One region of the Mesorhizobium sp. HAY1-8B genome, then DNA from elsewhere that is predicted to be linked to it. Evidence: predicted binding sites of a transcription regulator. Region 1 holds the regulator's gene; the other holds the start of a gene.
What was found. Region 1 encodes LexA, which represses DNA repair genes until DNA is damaged. Its sites were predicted from a motif close to TGTTCNNNNTGTGTTCNG; they were not measured.

Region 1 (7,675 bases):
CATTGCAAACTCCTTCTTGTTTCCTCATGCCGGCAAAGGCAAATCTCTGCAGAGCGACACGTCGAATCACCGCAATGCGCGTATTCGCCACCGCATTTTAGGAGGTGCGTGCCAGATTGGGCCAAGGCCTAATGTTGCACTGCGAAACGCGCCTTTCAATGCCAATCTTCTTGGGCCAGTTTGCTCCTAATCGATTTGATCCGCTATGCGCGCCAGGCTCTCCTCGCGTCCAAGCACGGCAAGCACGTCGAACACACCCGGCGAGGTGCTTTTGCCAGTCAGCGCGGCCCGCAGGGGTTGGGCCACGGCGCCAAGCTTATGGCCACCGGCAAGCGCATAATCGCGGATCGCGGCCTCCGCCGCGGCAGCCGTCCAGTCGCCCGAAACCGCGTTCAAAGCTTCGTGAGCGCCACGCAGGATCTTGCGCGCATCGTCATTGAGCAAGAGGGCCGCTTTGTCGTCGATCGGCAGCGGGCGCGTGGCGAACAGGAAGGCCGCGCCATCGACAAGCTCGACCAGCGTCTTGGCGCGCTCCTTCAGCCCCGGAAGGGCTGCCAGCAGTTGCGCCTTGTTCGTGTCGTCAAGGCGTGCGGCCATCGCCGGGCCACCCTCGAGATAGGGTAGAGTGGCGATGAAGATGTCGAACAGTTCGGCGTCGGCCATGCGGCGCATATGCGCGCCATTGATTGCTTCCAGCTTGGCGAAATCGAAGCGGGCCGCGCCCTTGTTGACGTCGCCGATGTCGAACCAGGAGATCATGTCCTTGATCGACATGATCTCGTCGTCGCCGTGGCTCCAGCCCAGGCGCGCCAGATAGTTGAGCAGCGCCTCCGGCAGGTAGCCCATGGCGCGATAGGCCTCGACGCCAAGCGCGCCGTGGCGCTTCGACAGCTTGGCTCCGTCGGCGCCGTGGATCAGCGGGATGTGCGCCATCGACGGGACGTCCCAGCCCATGGCGTTATAGATCACGGTCTGGCGGGCGGCATTGGTCAGGTGGTCGTCGCCACGGATGATGTGCGTGACACCCATGTCGTGGTCGTCGACGACGACGGCATGCATGTAGGTCGGGTTACCATCCGAACGCAGGATGATGAAGTCGTCGAGATCCTTGTTGGGAAAGCGCACCTCGCCTTGGACGCGGTCGTGGACGATCGTCTCGCCCTCGGTCGGCGCCTTGATGCGGATGGCGCCCTTGACGCCAGCCGGCGCCTCGGATGGATCGCGATCGCGCCACTGACCATTGTAGCGCGGCGGCAGACCTTTTGCGCGAGCCGCCTCGCGCATCGCCTCCAGTTCGGCAGGCGTCTCGTAGCTGTAATAGGCCTTGCCCAGGCGCACGAGCTCCTCCGCGACCTCGCGGTGGCGCGGGGCACGCTCGAACTGCGAAACCGCATCGCCGTCCCAGCCAAGACCGAGCCAGGAGAGTCCGTCCAGGATGGCGGCCGTCGCCGCATCGGTCGAACGCTCGCGATCGGTGTCCTCGATGCGCAGCAGCATCGTGCCGGCGGTATGTTTGGCATAGAGCCAGTTGAACAGCGCCGTGCGCGCGCCTCCAATATGCAGGTAACCGGTGGGCGAGGGGGCAAAACGGGTGACGACCTTGTCGGACATGAAACTCTCGGAAACCATCTGAAGCGGGGCGCGGCGGCGCGGACTTTCGCGCGTTGCGCGTTCATGTAGCATAGGGCGTCAGGGGTGCAAGGGGCAGACCCGATGGCTGGACGTGGCCGGGGCTCGGATCAGGGCGAGGACGCTGTTGTTGGCGTCAGCGAGCGGTCCCTGTTTGCGATCCCGCCGCCGGCCTCGCTGCCGCCATCACCTCTCCTTCCCGGCTCCGGCAGCCAACCTTTGCCAGCGGGTGCCCCAGCACCAATTCCGCCCGCCACTGGCCGGATTGCGCGTGTCGGGCGGCAAATCGGCCAGGCTTCCTTGCGTCGCCTGCGCCACAGTGTGACGACGGCAGCGGAACTGGAGCTTGACCGAGGCGCTGCCTTCCTGCTGGTGCCGGTCTGCCTGGCCGCGGGTGCGATCGGCTACTATTCGCTGGCGGCGGAGCCTGACTTCGCAAAGCCCGTCGCGATCGTCGTGCTGATGGCGATCTGTGCGCTTGTCTCGCGCTCCTGGCCGAAAACCCATCTGGCTTTCATGGCGGCATTGTTGTGCGCGCTGGGCCTGCTTGCCGCCAAGGTCGAGACCTGGCGGGCGGGCACCCGGATGCTGGGTTCGGAAATCTCGACGCAAGTGACCGGCCGCGTCGTCTCGCTCGAGCGCATGGAGACCGGCCGCATCCGATTGACGATAGACGTGACGTCGACGGCGCGGCCAAAACTGCGTTACGCGCCGGAAAGGGTCCGGCTTTCAGCGCGCAAGATACCTGACGACATGACCGCCGGCTCGCTGATATCGGGCTATGCCAAACTGCTGCCGCCGACCGGTCCGGTGCGGCCGGACAGCTACGATTTCTCCTTCGACAGCTACTTTGCCGGCATCGGTGGCAGCGGCTTCTTCCTTGGCAATCCAAAAATCATCTCCGCCGACGACGATGAGATGCCGCTGTCGGCCCGCCTGTTTTCGGGGATAGAAAATGCGCGCGAAGCCATCGCCGACCATATCAGGGGCGTTGTTGGCGGCGCCGAAGGCGAGATCGCGGCAGCGCTGATCGTTGGCGTGCGCGCCGGCATTCCCGATGAAATCAACGAAGCGATGCGGCGCACTGGCATCTATCACATCATCTCCATATCGGGACTGCATATGGCGCTGGTCGCCGGCACCATCATGGGTCTGCTGCGCGGTGCCTTCGCGCTTTTCCCGGATTTTTCCGCGCGTCGGCCGGTGAAGAAATATGCGGCCGCCGCGGCACTGTTGTCGATCGCCGCCTACCTCGTCATCTCAGGCGTCGTCGTTGCCGCCGAGCGCAGCTTCATCATGCTGGCGGTGATGCTGATTGCCGTATTGTTCGATCGCGCGGCGCTGACCATGCGCAACCTCGCTATCTCGGCGATCGCCGTCATCGTGGTGTCGCCGCATGAAGTGGTCGGCCCGAGTTTCCAGATGTCGTTCGCCGCGACGGCCGCACTGGTCGGCGCCTATGCCGGCTGGGCGGATCACCGTGCGGGAAAGACAAGACCGCCACCGCCAAGGCGATCCCTGCCGGGGTTCCTGACGCGAAAATTCCTCGCGCTCACGGGAGGGGTGGCGATGACGTCCATCATTGCCGGCAGCGCCACGGCGCTGTTTGCCATATGGCACTTCCAGCGTGTGTCGCCGCTCAGCCTGTTCGCAAATCTGGCTGTCATGCCAATTGTCTCAGTCGTCATGTTTCTGGCGGTTGTCAGCGCCTTGACAATGCCCTTCGGTCTGGACGGACCTTTTCTCTACCTCATGGGCAAGGGCCTGACCGCGATGATCGCCATATCGGCGTGGATATCGGAACGCTCCCCCGTCGATGCGGTCGGGCTGATTTCACAACACTCCGTGCTGCTGGTGACGATCGCCCTGGTCATCGCGACGATGGCGACGACATGGCTGCGGCTCGCGGCAGTGCCATTCGCGCTCGCCGGCCTGTTGACAGTGTCGGATACACGCACGCCGGACGTGCTGATCTCCGAAGACGCGCGGCTGGTTGCGCTGCCGATCGGCGGCGGCGAACTCGCGGTCAGCCGGGCTCGTCCAAACGAATTCACCGTCGACAATTGGAAACGCGCGCTGGTGTCCGAAACCATCGTCGTGCCGGAGATGTTCAACAAGGCGGACGGGCAATTCGACTTGGCCGATGCGGTCAATCTGCCGCCGGGGGCGCCGTTTTATTGCACGGAGGGCATCTGTCTCGCCCGGCATCCGTCTGGCGCGATCATCGCGCATGTCGAAGACCGCAAGGCTACCTGGAAGGCCTGCGGCTTCGCCGACCTGATCGTTGTCAATGATGCGACGGGCTACGATGCCTGCCACAACCCGCTGGTTCTCGTCGTTACCAAACGGCAACTCGCACGCAAGGGCAGTGCCGCTGTCTTCTTCGACCGCCAATCGGCGACCAGCCCGCCAACCATCAGCTTCGCCGTGGACGGGCCCTATCGGCCCTGGCACACGCAACGAAAGTTTTCGCGTGAGGCGAGGGGACTGCCGCCCTATCAAAAACCTGAAACGCCGGCCGCTCCTGCTCAGTAGCGCCTGATCAGGCCGACTAGCTTGCCTTGCACCTTGACCCTGTCCGGCCCGAAAATGCGCGTCTCGTAGGCCGGGTTGGCGGCTTCAAGGGCAATCGAGGCGCCCTTGCGGCGGAACCGCTTCAAGGTCGCTTCCTCCTCGTCGACCAGCGCCACGACGATCTCGCCTGGGCTCGCCGTATCGGCGTTGCGGATAATGACTGTATCGCCATCGAAGATGCCGGCCTCGATCATCGAGTCACCCTTGACCTCCAGCGCATAGTGCTCGCCACCCATGATCATGTCCGGAGGCACCGAGATCGAATGCGTCTGATGCTGGATGGCATCGATCGGCACACCTGCGGCGATACGGCCCATCACCGGGATCGACACGGCAGAGACCGCGTCGTAGTCATTGCCGGCAGAGGGCAAGCGCGACGGCGCCGGCTTGATCTGACGGCCTAGGCCGCCCTGACCAAGACTGCCTTGAATGACACTCGGCGAGAATTTCTTTGCCGCGTTGAGGCCGGGCGCGATCGAATCCGGCAGTCGCAGCACTTCCAATGCCCGCGCCCGGTTGGGCAGCCGCCTGATAAAGCCGCGTTCCTCCAGCGCCGTGATCAGGCGATGTATCCCTGACTTGGAGGCGAGATCCAGCGCCTCCTTCATCTCGTCAAAGGAAGGCGGGATACCGCTTTCCTTCAGCCGTTCATGAATGAACATCAGCAGTTCATGTTGCTTACGCGTCAGCATGGCGCCCCCCAGGCATTGAACGAAGGGAATCGGAATCGAAAAACAAACCCAGAACAAACACTATCTGTTCCAGTTGTGTTCCGCAACTGTTTAAAGTTTAGTGAATTTGTTAAGGCATCTGAAATTGTCTGCCGCCGGCAGCGGGCAGCGATCGGCCGCCTTCGCCGCCAGCGCGAGCATTGAAATCATTTTGGTTAATGGCCTGTGGCCTACCCTTGATGGACCTTGGAATCAGTTTCTAGAGGGCGTCCAGAGGCTGGATCGCGTCGTTGTTCGATCCATTCCTGGCGGAACGAAACGAAATCAAAACGCCAACGATCATGCTTCGAGAGCAATAACGCTGAAGTCATCCGGAAATTGCTTTCAGGCTGCCGGCGCGTGCGGTGTAGTTGTTCGCGCCGCCGTCCTCGCTATGAACGTAGACATGCAGCGTATAGCCGATATGCGCCGTCATCAGCGCCTTTGCCCGCTCGACATCGCGATCGAGGGCCGCTTCCATGATCGCGGTGTGATGCTCGATCGCGATCGCCTCTCGAAGAGCGTCCATTGCCTCGCCATAACCATCCTTGAGGCCGGCGGCCGCCCGCAATGTCGGCGCCAGGCCGAGAAACCGATGATGCCGCCGCAACTGATCGGCGATTGTCGAACGGAAGCGCAACAGCCAGTTGGACGTCGCGGCACTCAGCAGTGCCCCGTGAAAGGCCTCGTGGCTCTCGTCCCACTGGTCGACGGCCGCATCCGAGGGGTCGTCGACCGCGGTCTTGCAGCGGGAGAGCCGGTAGTGGGCGGTGACAACCGCGTCCTCCCATTCCCTGCCGCCTTTCTCGATCGATTCCAGGAACAGCGGCATCTCCACAACCATCCGTGCGCGAGCCAGGTCCTCGAGTTCGGCCCGCGACACCGGAGCCACGGCAAAGCCGCGATTGCTGATGGCGGTAACCAGGCGCTCGGCCTCAAGTCGAGACAAGGCTTCACGCAGCGGTGTCCAGCCGACGCCGTATAGACCGCGCAGCGCACTCAGCTTGAGCGGTGCGCCCGGCATGAGGCGTGTGGTCAGGATATCGCGCCGCAGCAGCTGATAGGCCGCCTCGGTTTTCGTGGAGTTGTTCTGGTCCTGCATCGCGATCCGTCCATCGTCGGGCATGTGAAAATTATATATGATGGTGCTCGATGGCAAGAATTATATATAATGTTTGACAGGAAGCGATGGACTGACCATGATCGCCACAGTTGCCGTCCCGATGAGCGGCGCTGATCAAATCTGGGAGGAAATGATGTTGAAGTCCAAATCCGCTTGGCTGTCGGGATTGGCCCTGGCAGGCGCATTGATGGTCAGCGCGGGGAGTGCCGCCGCCGACCAGATTCGCATCGGCATCGCCAATTTCGGCGAGCATCCGCAGCTCAACGCTGCCATAGCCGGATTCAAGAAGGCGCTGACGGACAATGGCTTTGTCGAGGGCAAGGATGTCGTCTACACGGAGAGCCATACCAATTTCGATGCATCGCTGGTGCCGCAGATGATCGCCAAGCTACAGGCGGAGCAGCCCAAGCTGATCTACACCATCACCACGCCGGTCTCGCAGATCGCCAAGAAGGCGCTTGCCGGTTCCGGCATTCCGATCGTCTTCGCCGCTGTCACCGATCCGGTCGCGGCCAAGCTGGTGCCGTCGTGGGACGCCGGAGACGAAGGCATGACCGGCGCCAGCGATCTGCAGGATGTCGCCGCTGTCATGGCCTTCACCAAGAAGCTGCTGCCGAACGCCAAGCGCTTCGGCGTGCCTTACAATCCAGGCGAGGCCAATGACGTCGCCCTGGTCGAGAAGATCAAGGCGACCGCACCGGCGGCCGGCTTCGAGGTCGTCGAAGTCGGCATCGACAACGTCAATGACATCCAGCAGCGCATCGCCGCGCTCGCCGGCAAGGCAGACGTGATCTACGGCCCGGCTTCGAACCTGATCCAGCCGGCGATCGCCGCTGTTTCCGCGGCCGCTCGCCAGACCGGAATCCCGGTCGTCAACTCCGATGACAGCGCGGTCCGCAACGGCACGGTGCCGGCAAGCTTCGCGGTCAATTACACGCAGGTCGGTGTCAACGCCGGCAACATCGCCGCCGAAATCCTCAAGGGCAAGGATCCCAAGACGATCGCGCCGTCGCGCCCGGCCTACAAGGATCACATGGCAACGATTTCCCGCAAGGCGATGGCCGCGTTCGGCATCGAGATACCGGCGTCGATGGCCGATTGCGGCTGCATCGTCGACTGACATCGGCACTGAAGGATGACGGCGCCGGCGCCGTCATCCCGAGGTCAGGGAGGAACGATGCTCGAAGATCCGATCCGCGCGTAAAGTATTCTACAAGGGCCAGGCCGACGAGAAGATCGCGCTGGACGGTCTCAGCCTGTCGCTGGCCACGGGCGAGTTCGGCATCGTCATCGGCTCCAACGGAGCCGGCAAGAGCAGCATGCTCAATGCCATTTCCGGAGCTCTTGTCCTGGATTCCGGCAAAATCCTGATCAATGGTGTCGATGTGACAGCCATGCCGGTGTACAAACGTGCCGCAAGGTTGGCACGGGTCTTCCAGGATCCGATGCGCGGCACAGCCGCCAGCATGACGGTGGCGGAGAACATGCTGCTGGCCGACCTGCGCAGCCAAAAACGCACGCTGCGGCAAGGGCTGAACGCCACGCGGCTTGCGTCCTACAAGGAGCGCCTGTCGATATTGGGCCTCGGCCTTGAAAATCGCCTCGATACCCGTGTCGATCTACTCTCGGGCGGGCAGCG
Region 2 (7,675 bases), 110 kb from region 1:
AAGGAAGTGTCGATAAGGTTACGATGGCGGCGAAGATGCCATCAAAAGGCGCTTTGCCAAGGGCAAAACGCATAGGTGGCGCTTATGGCATGTGGCCTGTTGCTCGTCAGTCCGCCAACCGTTTCATCAGCGCCATCGCCCCGAAGGGCGCGCGCACCTTGCCCTCGGTGATGAAGTAGACGAACACGTCGCGCGGCTGCACCGGAGCGTCGGTGGCGGGGTCGACACGCCGCAGGTCGGCCGGCTGCTTTCCTTCCGCCCAGATCCTTGCACGTGCCGCCCATTCATCGAGCCCCTTCGGCGTATAGCAGTCGGGATTGTCGTCTGAGCCGGTCTGCAGCCGGGCGTAAATGAAATCGCCGGTCACATCGGCGATATCAGGATATTTGGCATGGTCGGCATAGACGATCGCAGCCTTGTATTTGCGCGCGAGCGCGGCAAATTCCGGCACGATGAAACTGTCATTGCGCACTTCGAGTGCGTGGCGAAGCGCGACACCATCCTGCTTTTCCGGCAGCAGTTTCAAGAAGGCTTCGAAATCGTCCGGATCGAATTTCTTGGTCGGCGCGAACTGCCACAGGATCGGACCGAGCTTGTCGCCTAGAGCGGCAACGCCGGAACCGAGGAAGCGCATCATCGATTTACCGGCTTCGCCCAGCACACGCCGGTTGGTGACGAAGCGGTTGCCTTTCAGCGAATAGACAAAGCCGTCCGGTGCCTCGCTGGCCCATTTGACGAAGGTCGGTTCCTTGAAACTGGAATAATAGGTGCCGTTGACCTCGATGCTCGGCACCTGCCGGCTGGCGTATTGCAACTGCTTGGCCTTCGGAAGCTTGTCCGGATAAAAGGACGTGTCCCAAGGCTCGAAGGTCCAGCCGCCCATGCCGGAGCGGATTGTTCCCGATTTGCTCATTGTCGTCCTCCCGAATGCAGAAGTCTGGCCAAATTCAGAAAAATCAGACCGTCGTGGTTTCGTCGACCGGTTTTGCCATGTCGACCAGCACCCATCCTGGCCGGTAAGGATTGGGCCGGCGACCCGTTTCGCGATAGCCGTAAGCGAGATAGAGCGCGATGTTCCGTTCCATTTTCGCATTGGTGTAGAGCCGTATCTCCGGCAGGCCCCATAAGCGCGTCTGTTGATCCGCGTGATTGAGCAGCTTTATGCCGAAACCCTTGCCCTGGAAGGTGGGCGACACCGCGACGGAGAAGATCATCGCGTGATCCTCGTGCCGCTCCAGTGTGAGCACTCCGGCAAGCCCATCGCCGCTCTCCAGCAGCCAGACCTCGCCGTTGGCGATGCGCGGCGCATAGTCCTCGGTCACCGGGATCGGCGGTGCGTCGAGTATGGCGTTGTAGGGAGCGTAGGCTGCTTCCGTCAGCGCGACGATCGCGGCGAGATCTTCGGAGTGGGCAAGCCTCATGATTGATCCATTCCAGCGGCAGCGGCGATCGCCTTCTTCATGCCGGCAGCCATCGCCGCGACCGCGGCGCGGCTGGCTTCGCCCAGGCCATGGCGCTCGGCGATCCAGTTCGGATCATTGTAGGACAGCCAGATCTTACCGTCCTCATCCTCCCAGGCCAGCGCCTTCACTGGCAGGTCGATGCCGGCAAGTTGCCTGTCCTGCATGAGGGGTGTGCCGCCTCTGGGGTTGCCGAAAACCAGCAACTCGGTCGGCCGCAGCGAGGCGCCGACATCGCGCGCGCCGGCGGCATGATCGATGCGTGCGAAGACGAGCAGGCCCGCGCGCTTGACCAGCTCAGCAAGGCGATCGATGGTTTCGGTCACGCCAAAACGGCTCTGGGCCGTGATCAGACCATCCTCAGCCATCACTCAGCCGCTTCGCGTTTGCCTCCGGGGCGCCGCTCCAGCAATTCCTTGAGGAACTGGCCGGTGTAGCTGCGCTTTTCGCGCACGATCGCTTCCGGCGTGCCCTGGGCAACCAGTTCGCCGCCGCCATCGCCGCCTTCGGGGCCGAGGTCTAGCACCCAGTCCGCGGTCTTGATCACCTCGAGATTGTGCTCGATGACCACCACCGTGTTGCCCTGGTCGACCAGTTCATGCAGCACTTCCAACAGCTTGGCGACATCATGGAAATGCAGGCCGGTGGTCGGCTCGTCGAGGATGTAGAGCGTCTTGCCGGTCGCCTTGCGCGACAGTTCCTTGGCGAGCTTGATGCGCTGCGCCTCGCCGCCCGACAGCGTCGTCGCCTGCTGGCCGATATGGATGTAGCCGAGGCCGACCTGCTTCAGCGTGTCGAGCTTGTCGCGCACGCCGGGTACGGCGGCGAAGAAGTCGACGCCTTCCTCGACCGTCATGTCGAGCACGTCGGCGATCGACTTGCCCTTGAACAGGACATCGAGCGTCTCGCGGTTGTAGCGCTTGCCGTGGCAGACGTCGCAGGTGACGTAGACGTCGGGCAGGAAGTGCATTTCGATCTTGATGACGCCGTCGCCCTGGCAGGCCTCGCAGCGGCCGCCCTTGACGTTGAAGGAGAAACGCCCCGGCTGATAGCCGCGCGCCTTGGCTTCCGGCAGGCCCGCGAACCAGTCGCGGATCGGCGTGAAGGCGCCGGTATAGGTGGCCGGGTTCGAACGCGGTGTCCGCCCGATCGGTGACTGGTCGATGTCGATGACCTTGTCGAGGAATTCGAGCCCCTCGATGCGGTCATGCTCGGCCGGATGCTCGCGCGAACCCATGATGCGGCGCGAGGCCGCCTTGAACAGCGTCTCGATCAGGAAGGTCGACTTGCCGCCGCCCGACACGCCGGTGACGGCGGTGAAGGTGCCGAGCGGGATTTCGGCGGTGACGTTCTTCAGATTGTTGCCGCGGGCGCCGACGACCTTCAGGCGCCGGTTTTTTTTCGCCTCACGCCGAACACCAGGAGTGGCGACTTCAAGCGCGCCCGACAGATACTTGCCGGTGATCGAGTTGGGGTTGGCCATCACCTGCTGCGGCGTGCCCTGGGCGATGATCTCGCCGCCATGGATGCCGGCCGCCGGTCCCATGTCAACGACATAGTCGGCATGCAGGATGGCGTCCTCATCGTGTTCGACGACGATCACCGTGTTGCCGATGTCGCGCAGATGCTTCAGCGTATCGAGCAGGCGCGCATTGTCGCGCTGGTGCAGGCCGATCGACGGCTCGTCCAGCACATAGAGCACGCCGGTCAGGCCGGAACCGATCTGCGAGGCCAGCCGGATGCGCTGGCTCTCGCCCCCCGACAGCGTGCCGGAATTGCGCGACAGCGTCAGATAGTCGAGCCCGACATCGTTGAGGAACCGCAGGCGTTCTCGGATTTCCTTGAGTACGCGCACCGCGATCTCGTTCTGCTTGTCGTTGAGTTGGGCGGGGAGGTCGGTGAACCACTGGTCGGCCTTGCGGATCGAAAGCTCGGTGACTTCGCCGATATGCTTGCCGGCGATCTTCACGGCCAGCGACTCGGGCTTCAGCCGGTAGCCCTTGCAGGCGGGGCAGGGCGTTGCCGACATGAAGCGCTCGATCTCCTCGCGCATCCAGGCGGATTCGGTCTCTTTCCAGCGCCGCTCGAGATTGGGGATGACGCCTTCGAAGGTCTTGGTCGTCTTGTAGGAGCGCAGCCCGTCATCATACTGGAAGGTGACTTCCCGCTCGCCGGTGCCGCGTAGAATCGCGTCCTGGGCCTCGGTGCTCAGATCCTTGAACTTGTCGCCGAGCTTGAAATTGTAAGCCTTGCCCAATGCCTCGAGCGTTTGCACGTAATAGGGCGAGGTCGACTTCGCCCACGGGCTGACGGCGCCGTCGCGCAGCGACACGTTTTCGTCCGGCACAACGAGATTGGGGTCGATGGCGCGCTGGCTGCCGAGACCGTCGCAGGTCGGGCAGGCCCCGAACGGATTGTTGAACGAGAACAGCCGCGGCTCGATCTCGGGAATGGTGAAACCGGATACCGGGCAAGCAAACTTTTCCGAAAACAGGATGCGCTCATGCGTCTCGTTCTTGGACTTGTTGACCGAATCCTCCCCGGTCTGGCTGGAATCGAGCGGCTTGTCGGCAAACTCCGCCACCGCCAGCCCCTCGGCGAGCTTCAGCGCTGTTTCGATGGAGTCGGCAAGACGCGTGGCAAGATCACCGCGCACGACGATGCGGTCAACGACGACGTCGATGTCGTGCTTGTACTTCTTGTCGAGCGCCGGAACATCCGCGATCTCGTAGAAGACGCCGTCGACCTTCACGCGCTGAAACCCCTTCTTCTGCAATTCCAGCAATTCCTTGCGGTATTCGCCCTTGCGGCCGCGCACGATCGGCGCCAGCAGGAACAGGCGCGTGCCTTCCTCGAGCGCCAGCACCCGGTCGACCATCTGGCTGACCGTCTGGCTCTCGATCGGCAGGCCGGTGGCCGGCGAGTAGGGCACGCCGACACGGGCAAACAACAGGCGCATGTAGTCGTAGATCTCGGTGACGGTGCCGACCGTCGAGCGCGGGTTCTTCGAGGTGGTTTTCTGCTCGATGGAGATGGCAGGCGACAGGCCGTCGATCTGGTCGACGTCAGGCTTCTGCATCATTTCGAGGAATTGCCTGGCATAGGCCGACAGGCTCTCGACATAGCGGCGCTGGCCTTCGGCATAGATGGTGTCGAAGGCGAGCGACGACTTGCCGGAGCCGGACAGGCCGGTCATGACGATCAGGCTGTCACGCGGCAGGTCGAGATCGATGTTCTTCAGATTGTGTTCGCGCGCCCCGCGAATGGAAAGGAATTTATGGTCGGCCATAGCCGGTCGCCGCCTCAGATCTGGAATTCGTGGGATTGGCTGGTTCTTCCCGGCCATCCCCTATGTAGGTCTTTTTGCCGCCACGTCGAGAGACGCCCACAACTCCCGACAGAAGTCGTTTAACCGCCTTTCGCGCGAACGGGCAAGCGGAAAGAACAAAGGCTGAACACGCTCCTGACAAAGCTGTGCAAAAACTGGCACGGCTGTTTTCAGAAAACTGACTGGCACGTAACCTCCCGGCGATCACATTTTTCCGTAACCGGCTATTGATGGTTGACGCGGCCGGCTCACAGGAGCAGTCTTGGGCAGTCAGCGAAGCCGGCCGTCTTTCGATGGCCTCGCCGCCCCAAGGCGGCCTGCGAGACGCCGCAGGCATTCGCGATTTGCGCTTCGCGACGGCAATGTCGCAACGGACACAGGAGCGGAGCATGACGCCACCGGACAGTCCCCAAGGGCTCCACGTCTCGTTGGAGCCGCGGCAGGCATAAGTGCCAGGGTTTAGCGTTTGCGCCGCCCGGTAAACCGTGACTTGCCGTATTCCCTAAAAATTAGAGACTGCTAGTCGGATCGTCGGCTGACGCCGCGAAGCATCCGAAATCCAACGCCGGCAGTACACTCCCGGCAAAAAATGGATTTGAGATCCAGAAAAGCCCCGTCCGTTTGCCCAAGGCACGGCGGGGCTGTTCTTTTGAGGAAATGGCTGAACTGGCCTTGGTGGAGGGCTGCTCACCTCGGGGGCTTGAACCCGCCCGTGGCCATATCGACCGTGATGCTGCCGGAAATCCTGACATCCGTATCGCCGATCTTGAACGTGCCGTTCCCGTTGCTGGGGAATGCGTCGTCGGGTTCCGGTTGGGGAGCCGGCTTGGCGATGCGATAATCGCCGGCCACGCCGGGCAGGGCGCCTTTGTGCGCCGGCGGTGCGCTGTCGTCGGCGAGTGCCATGCCGCTCGCAAGGCTGGCGAAAGTGAGCGCCGCGGCGGCGATGACGCGATGCGACGTCCTGGGCGAATAAGTGTCGATCATTCCCGGATTATAGGGACGAGCCGCTGCCGGAACCAGACCGGTGTCGTCAAATCTTCGACAACCGCCAGGAATCCGATCTGGCTTGGGTTTATGCCGCCCTTTTGCGCGTATCGAAAACGTGGTCGACAATACCCCATGCCTGGGCCTCGCGGGCGGTCATGAAATGGTCGCGGTCGAGCGTGCGTTCGACCTCCTCATAGCTGCGGCCGCAATGCTGGGCATAGAGTTCGGCCATATGCCGTTTGGTCTTGCCGATCCGCTCGGCATGGCGCTGGATGTCGGAAGCCTGGCCCTGGAAGCCGCCCAGCGGCTGATGCAGAAGGATGGTGGCGTTCGGCAGCGCGATGCGGCGCCCCGGCGTGCCCGCCATCAGCAGGAACGACCCCATCGAGGCGGCAAAACCCATGCACACCGTCGATACCGGGCAACTGACATATTGCATCGTGTCGTAGATGGCGAAGCCGCTGGTCACCACGCCGCCCGGCGAGTTGATGTAGAGCGAGATCTCCTTGTCGGGGTTATCCGACTCCAGCGACAAGAGCTGCGCGCAGACAAGCGCCGAGACATCGTCGTTGATCTCGCCATTGATGAAGACGATGCGCTCGCGCAGCAGCCGCGAGAAAATGTCGAAGGCGCGTTCGCCGCGGCTCGATTGCTCGACCACCATCGGCACCAGACTGGCAATACCGCTCATTTTCTTCTCCGATTTACGTGTTCAGGCCGCACGCAGCACAAGGCGCGGTGTGTTCGCCGCGATGGGCTTTCCTGCCCCGCGCGGCCCCAGCGAAAGCCGGCAGCCGGCGCCTGCCATGGCGACGGCAGGCATCGCCTTGCGGGAAAATCCGTCATGGACGATGCGCAGATGCGTGCCGCCCGAAACGGTGCGGGCGAGCGTGAAGGTGACGACGCTGTCGAGAGGATCCTGCCGTGCGGGATCGTCCGGCTGCTCTCGCCAGGAATAGCGCAGGAGGCGTTCGGGCTCGGCGTCGAGGATTTCGCATTCGATCGCAGCGTCCATCCCGGCGAAGGCAAAACGATTGCCGATTTCCGGCGTGATGTCGTTGGGCATCATCCAGGCGGCGAGCAGTTCCGGAACCGTCAGCGCCCGCCAAACCTTTTCCGGCGGCTCCGCAAGGTCGTATTCGAACTCGAGCGCATCCGAGGCGGCTTCGCTTTGGCTTTCGGCGTTCATTGATCCGACTTCCTTCACTGATCCATGTCCTTCAAAACCGTCTTCAGCCTTTCGATGCGCTCCGGCCAGAAGGTCCGGTAGCGTTCGATCCAGGAGAGCAAGGGGGCAAGCCCCTGCGGATCGGCACGATAATAGGCGTTGCGGCCGGCCCGCCGCTCGACCACGAGGCCCGCGCCACGCAGCACCGCCAGATGCTGTGAGACGGCCGGCTGCGACACAGTCAGGCCGCTGCGCAATTCCGACACGCTCATCTCGCTTGTGGCGAGGCGCTCGAAGACGGCGCGGCGTGTCGGGTCGGCCAGGGCGCGGAAAATCTCTGCTTCGATCATGACAAAAGCATAAGTTGATACTTATTGATTTGGCAAGTGCTGTTTTGAAACCCATATGAAGGCCCTCGGCATTGCTGCCATTCCTTGACAATCAGCAGCAGTGCATATAGGAACGAAAAGGGAACAAAAACCTTGTGGGAAAAGCCAGCCTTAGCAGGCGGCTGACGTGCGCAGCCTGTAAGGTGCTGCGACAAAAATTTGTTTCGGATGAGCGCGGAGAAAAATCATGGCGGGTAGCGTCAACAAGGTCATTCTGGTCGGCAATCTTGGCGCGGATCCGGAAATTCGTCGCCTGAACTCGGGCGAGCCGGTCGTGAACATCCGCATCGCCACGTCGGAAAGCTGGCGCGACAAGAATTCCGGCGAGCGCAAGGAAAAG

Region 2: a site for LexA is predicted at 4,901-4,918, ahead of uvrA (excinuclease ABC subunit UvrA). Genes of this name have one in related genera too.

What each region holds. Positions count from the first base shown of each region.
Region 1 covers NZ_CP200321.1:4,444,286-4,451,960, reverse strand. The annotation lists gene gltA (citrate synthase) at 1-3, opposite strand, end outside; gene gltX (glutamate--tRNA ligase) at 187-1,611, opposite strand; gene AC1VON_RS21240 (ComEC/Rec2 family competence protein) at 1,714-4,164, shown strand; gene lexA (transcriptional repressor LexA) at 4,158-4,895, opposite strand; gene AC1VON_RS21230 (GntR family transcriptional regulator) at 5,242-6,015, opposite strand; gene AC1VON_RS21225 (ABC transporter substrate-binding protein) at 6,170-7,156, shown strand; gene AC1VON_RS21220 (ABC transporter ATP-binding protein) at 7,224-7,675, shown strand, end outside.
Region 2 covers NZ_CP200321.1:4,553,061-4,560,735, reverse strand. The annotation lists gene AC1VON_RS21845 (DUF72 domain-containing protein) at 107-913, opposite strand; gene AC1VON_RS21840 (GNAT family N-acetyltransferase) at 957-1,421, opposite strand; gene AC1VON_RS21835 (DUF302 domain-containing protein) at 1,418-1,828, opposite strand; gene uvrA (excinuclease ABC subunit UvrA) at 1,828-4,749, opposite strand; gene AC1VON_RS21825 (hypothetical protein) at 5,476-5,775, opposite strand; gene AC1VON_RS21820 (ATP-dependent Clp protease proteolytic subunit) at 5,864-6,469, opposite strand; gene AC1VON_RS21815 (SRPBCC family protein) at 6,491-6,967, opposite strand; gene AC1VON_RS21810 (ArsR/SmtB family transcription factor) at 6,982-7,296, opposite strand; gene AC1VON_RS21805 (single-stranded DNA-binding protein) at 7,523-7,675, shown strand, end outside.